Tardiphaga sp. 709: one gene and its partner. The main gene of each other region encodes a partner of the protein of the gene in region 2 in a complex. Links are inferred from orthologs where the notes say so. Each region holds a gene or a part of one and is shown on either strand. Other genes may lie near its edges.

What was found. Proteins that work in one complex are often made in the same cells at the same time.
Region 1: the proteins of dinB (region 2) and dnaN are in contact, whole or in part, in a solved structure (PDB 1OK7), measured with the Escherichia coli proteins. The link is inferred for Tardiphaga sp. 709 from one-to-one orthologs.

What each region holds. Positions count from the first base shown.
Region 1 is NZ_CP135529.1:3,418,577-3,421,616, forward strand. The notes cover bases 1-2,970. They hold dnaN (DNA polymerase III subunit beta), read left to right. Parts: upstream 1-911; coding sequence 912-2,030; downstream 2,031-2,970. Other genes in these bases: dnaA (chromosomal replication initiator protein DnaA), read left to right, coding at 1-669; recF (DNA replication/repair protein RecF), read left to right, coding at 2,262-2,970. Outside these bases: more of recF, read left to right, coding at 2,971-3,040. UniProt on the Escherichia coli protein: Confers DNA tethering and processivity to DNA polymerases and other proteins. Acts as a clamp, forming a ring around DNA (a reaction catalyzed by the clamp-loading complex) which diffuses in an ATP-independent manner freely and bidirectionally along dsDNA.
Region 2 is NZ_CP135529.1:2,138,533-2,141,517, reverse strand. What follows is about bases 71-2,985. They hold dinB (DNA polymerase IV), read right to left. Parts: upstream 2,127-2,985; coding sequence 1,014-2,126; downstream 71-1,013. Other genes in these bases: RSO67_RS10700 (hypothetical protein), read left to right, coding at 2,876-2,985; RSO67_RS10705 (hypothetical protein), read right to left, coding at 2,105-2,365; RSO67_RS10715 (PAS domain S-box protein), read left to right, coding at 71-1,008. Also shown: more of RSO67_RS10715, read left to right, coding at 1-70. UniProt on the Escherichia coli protein: Poorly processive, error-prone DNA polymerase involved in translesion repair and untargeted mutagenesis. Copies undamaged DNA at stalled replication forks, which arise in vivo from mismatched or misaligned primer ends.

The sequences.
Region 1 (3,040 bases), 1.3 Mb from region 2 along the record:
CACACACTGAATGCGCTGATCGATGCCGGCCGCCAGGTGGTGATCGCAGCCGATCGCCCGCCGTCGGATCTGGAAAGCCTCGACGAACGCGTGCGTTCGCGCCTCGCCGGCGGTCTCGTCGTCGAAATGAGCTCGCTCGGCGAAGAGCTGCGCCTGGGCATCCTGAAATCGCGCGTTGCCGCCGCGCGTGCACATCACGCCTCGTTCGAGGTGCCGGAGCCGGTGCTGGACTATCTGGCCCGCACCATCACCCATAACGGCCGCGACCTCGAAGGCGCAATCAACCGCCTGCTGGCGCATTCGAAGCTGAACGCCACGCCGGTCACGCTGGAAATGGCCGAGCGCGAAGTGCGCGACCTGATCCGCCCGCAGGAGCCGAAGCGCATCAAGATCGAGGACATCCAGCGTGTCGTCGCGCGTCAGTACAATGTCAGCCGGTCCGACCTCCTGTCGTCGCGCCGCACCGCCAATGTCGTGCGCCCCCGTCAGGTTGCGATGTATCTGGCCAAGACCCTGACGCTACGCTCGCTGCCGGAAATCGGCCGCCGCTTCGGTGGCCGCGATCACACCACGGTTCTGCATGCCGTACGCAAGATCGAGGCGCTGGTCGGCAAGGACGTGGCCCTGCAGGATGAGGTCGAAACGCTGAAGCGCCAACTCCAGGAGTAAAGCGTCCCCACCCCCGGTGCGCCAAAGCGTGCGCCGGGGCAGGACGAGGGTGTTAACCGTCAAAACATTGGGGGCCGGAAGCGCATCTCTCTTGCGCTTCCCGGCCATCCACGCCACCTTGCGGTCCCCCGCGGGATTGAGCAAAATCCACTGATCGAGCTCGCGGGTGTCATCGCCGCGGCGCCCGTTCGGGCCGCCAGGCATTTCCACACGACACCGGATTGAATCGGGCGGGTTTTGTTATGAAGGTCACCGTCGAACGCGCGCAACTCCTGAAGTCGCTGAGCCACGTGCATCGCGTGGTCGAGCGCCGCAACACGATTCCGATCCTGGGCAACGTGCTGATCCGCGCCGAAAATGCCCGGCTGTCGCTAAAGGCCACCGACCTGGACCTTGAAGTCACGGAAACCCTGGCCGCCGAAGTCGGCACCGCCGGTTCCACCACCGTGCCTGCCCATATGTTCTACGACATCGTCCGCAAACTGCCGGACGGCTCCCAGATCGTGCTCGAAGCCGATGGCGACCGCTCGGTGATGGCGATCCGCGCCGGCCGGTCGCGCTTCACGCTGCAGACGCTGCCGGAGAATGATTTCCCGGATCTCGCCGCCGGCGAAATGACGCACTCGTTTGCGCTGCCCGCCTCCGACGTGAAGCGCCTGATCGACCGCACGCAGTTTGCGATCTCCACCGAAGAGACCCGCTATTATCTCAACGGCATCTATCTCCACGCCGCCGGCACTGCGACTGCGGCAACCTTGCGCGCCGTCGCCACCGACGGTCATCGTCTGGCACAGATTGACCTCAAGCTGCCCAAGGGCGCCGACGGCATGCCGGGCGTCATCGTGCCGCGCAAGACGGTCGGTGAAGTGCAGCGTCTGATCGAGGACCTCGAAGCCGAGATCACCATCGAACTGTCGCAGGGCAAGATCCGCTTCACGCTCGGCAATGTGGTTCTGACCTCGAAACTGATCGACGGCACCTTCCCCGACTATGGCCGCGTGATCCCGCAGAACAACGACAAGGAACTGGTGATCGACAAGAAGGATTTCGAGAACGCAGTCGACCGCGTCTCGACGATTTCCAGCGAACGCGGCCGCGCCGTGAAACTCGCGCTGTCGGCGGGCAAGCTCGTGCTGTCGGTGACAAATCCGGATTCCGGCAGCGCGACGGAAGAGCTCGAGGTCGAATACGCCTCCGACGCGCTCGATATCGGCTTCAACTCGCGCTATCTGCTCGACATCGCCGCCCAGATCGAAGGCGAAGTTGCCGTGCTGCGCCTTGCCGATCCCGGCTCGCCGACGCTGGTGCAGGACAAGGACGCCAAGGGCGCCCTGTATGTGCTGATGCCGATGCGGGTGTGAGTTCCTTCAGGTATCGCCCCCGCCTAGCGCGCCAAAGGCGCGCGCGGAGCGGGGACCCATAGCCGCCGAAGAACTAGTTGCAGCTAGGTAGCCACGACTCTGCCGTTTTGATTGTGCCGGGCCGTGGTTATGGATCCCCGCCCCGCATGCGCCTTCGGCGCACTAGGCGGGATGACAACGGAGATTGGCGCGGCCCGTTGCGACGACTTTAGCTGAGTCCCATATTCACGAATGACCGCCTCCCGCATCCATCGCCTGTCGCTCACCAATTTCCGCAGCTATCGCGCGGCGTCGCTGGAGGCGTCGGCGGACATGGTCGCCCTCGTCGGCCCGAACGGCGCCGGCAAAACAAATTGCATCGAAGCGATCTCGTTTCTGTCGCCAGGCCGCGGCCTGCGCCGCGCGACGCTCGAAGACGTTGCGAATAACGAAGGCGACGGCTCCTGGGCCGTGTCGGCGACTGTCGAGGGTGAGGTTGGTCTCGCCACACTCGGCACCGGCATCGATGCCCCCGCGGCAGAAGGTGCGTCCACCAGCCGTCGCTGTCGTATCGACCGGGAGCCTGTCGGTTCTGCCGCGGCATTCGGCGATCACCTGCGCATGGTGTGGCTGACGCCCGCGATGGACCAGTTGTTCATGGGCGCCGCCTCCGAACGCCGGCGCTTCTTCGACCGCCTCGTGCTGGCCATCGACAAGGATCACTCCGGTCGCGTCTCCGCGCTCGAGCGAAGCCTGCGTTCGCGCAACCGCTTGCTCGAAGACCGGAACAGCGACGCCCACTGGCTCGATGCCATCGAGCGCGAGACCGCCGAACTCGCGGTCGCCGTCGCCGCGACGCGCGGCCAGACGGCGATGCGGCTCGCAGAGATGCTGCGCGTGCGCGGCGAAGCCTCGGCCTTTCCATCCGCACTCATCATGCTCGACGGCTGGATGGAAAATGCGCTGGTCAATGAACCGGCCACAGCGGTCGAAGATCGCTATCGCCAGATCTTGCGCGATGGTCGCCCGCG
Region 2 (2,985 bases):
CGCTATATCGACGCAATCTCCGATACTGTTGACCGGGCGGCCAAGCTGACCAGCCAGTTGCTTGCGTTCGCTCGCCGGCAGCCGCTTGCTCCGCGCGTCTTCAACGTCGGCACCCAGGTCGCGAGCGTTGCGAACCTGATTCGGCCACTGGTCGGCGGCCGGATCCAGATTGATCTGGATATTGAGGCTGCCGCCCAATTCGCCATGGCCGATATAACCCAATTCGAAACCGCCTTGGTCAACCTCGCAGTCAATGCACGCGATGCCATGAACGGCGAAGGGCGCCTCGTTATCGGTGTCGCGGCAGCCGACTCGATTCCGGAGATGCGCTCTCATCCTCAGAAAGAGGGCGACTTCATCGCGGTTTCCGTAACTGACTCTGGCGTCGGCATAGCTAGCGAGTACCTGGATGCGATCTTCGAACCATTTTTCACGACCAAGGACGTGGGAAAAGGAACGGGCCTCGGCTTGAGTCAGGCCTTCGGGTTCGCCAAACAGACGGGCGGCGAGATCGGCGTCAGCAGCACGCTTGGAGCGGGCGCGACGTTCACAATTTATCTGCCGCGGGCCGAAACTGGCGCCGAAGTCGAAAGCAGCGCGCCGCCATTAGCAAGCGCAGCGACAAGCGGGCGGGGGCACCGCGTTCTTGTTGTCGAGGATAATACGGATGTTGGGGGATTCTCGACAGAGCTTCTGCAGGATCTCGGATACGCAACCGACTGGGTGACGTCAGCTTCCGCGGCACTGGACGTTCTAGCCAAGGATGAATTCGCATTCGACCTCGTGTTTTCGGACGTCATCATGCCCGGCATGAACGGGGTGGAGATGGCCACGATTATCCGCGACCAATACCCTGGATTGCCGGTCGTTCTGACAAGTGGCTACAGCCACGTTCTAGCCGAAAACGCCCATACAGGCTTTGAACTCATCCAGAAGCCGTATTCGGTTGAGCTTTTGTCGCGCACGCTGCGCAAGGCGATCACTGATCGACGGACTGAATCGGCTTAGCGCTGCTAGATTGGTAACTGGAACTGGGATTGCGCGTCGTCCCCGTCAGTCTGAAGTGTCGATAGTGAAACACCGAGAAGCCGCACGGCTTTCGGCAGTGGCATCGAGCGTTCGAGAAGTGATGCCGCGACCCGTTCGAGCTCTTCGCGGTTTGATACGGCCGTCGGCATTGATTGGCTTCGTGACATGATCTCGAAGTCAGCGAACTTCACCTTCAGCGTGACGGTTCGCCCGCGGTTCCCTGTGTTGGCACAGTGTTGCCACACCTTGTCGACGAGGGGCTGCAGCGCGGCGATCATGGTGTCGAACTCGGTGAGGTCGTCGGAGAAAGTGTTCTCGGCGCCGACGGATTTCCGCATGCGGTTGGCGCGGACAGGACGCTCGTCGATGCCGCGTGATATCCAGTAGTAATAGGTCCCGGCTTTGCCGAAGTGTGCCTCCAGGAACGTCAGCGACTGGTTCCGGATGTTTAGTCCTGTCTGGATACCCAATGCGTTGAATTTAGCCGCAGTCGCCGGTCCGATGCCGTGGAACTTGCCGACGGGCAGGGTCTCCACAAAGGCGAGTCCCATCTCCGGAGAGATGACGTACTGACCGTTTGGCTTGCGATGGTCTGAGGCGAGTTTGGCCAGGAACTTGTTGTAAGAGATGCCGGCGGAGGCATTGAGCCCTGTCTCGGCTTTGATTTTAGTGCGGATCGCCAGTGCGATGTCGCGCGCCAGTGGGATGCTCTGAAGGTTCTCGGTAACATCCAGATAAGCCTCGTCCAGCGACAGCGGTTCGATGATCGGCGTGTGCTCGGCGAAGATCTCTCGGATCTGCTGGCTAATGGTCTTGTAGACCTCGAAGCGCGGTTTCACGAAGATTAGATCTGGACACTGACGTTTGGCTATAACGGACGGCATCGCCGAGCGGACGCCGAATTTGCGGGCTTCGTAACTCGCTGCTGCCACGACCCCACGCTCCCGAGAGACGCCGACGGCGACAGGTTTGCCGCGTAGCTCTGGATTATCCCGCTGTTCGACTGATGCGTAAAAGGCGTCCATGTCGATATGGATGATCTTACGCTGTCGGATTTCCGGCGCGACGTCGTTCGTCACCGGGCCATCGGTTTCCATTTGCCGTCTCTGATCGCCAGCATCGCCTTCGCAACCGGGGTCGATGCGCGATCGGCGGGGCCCTCGGCCGCCGCCTCGACGGCGCGCCAGTCGATCAGAACGGTGCCGTCCGGAGCGACCTCATAGAGACCCACACCTACCGGAGTGCCTGAGATGCGCTCGGTTCGGACGGGGCGCTGCGTGATGTCTTGCGCCAGCGCGGCAGCGGGCAGCACCATGGCAAGTACGGCGATCCACATTATGCGCATCTGTCCTTCTTCGGGCCTCGGACTACGATCTTACAGGGCAAGCAGATCGGATCGTCAACGGCCAAGGATATGGCGTCTCGAACGCGGGTCAGCAACCATTGTCCTCTCGGCTGCCGGTCGGTTCCTGGCAGGTACGATTGAGGAGGCGCAAATCCGGGCAATCTGGGAAGGGCGCGCTCCGACGCCTAGTCCACCAGACGTTTCATTAATGGACCTGTTTGTCCAATACGGTACTTCGCAAACGGAGGAGCTTAGACGAGGGGGCGCATCTACGATCTGGTTTTGCATCTCCAGAATGATAAAGAAGCGATTGTACACGGCCAAGATGCTCTCCGGCCGCGGCTTCCTGCACGCTTTTCGTTAGTTTATCTGACCGCCACGAGAAGAGCTTGGCGGGCCGGGGATTGCCACGAGGCTGTTAGTGGGGGCCCGATGCGGAACGAGTCAGGCAGCGCTACGTTCGACTGACAAGGGCTTCATGAACAGATTGGCTTTGGTTCAATGCAAAAGATTATAACGATCAGCGCTACAGCGCTTCTCCTCGTCGGTGCCACGATGTCGTCGGCGTCCGCCGAAAAGTCCCGCCGGCACCACACTCAGCAGGGCGTCAC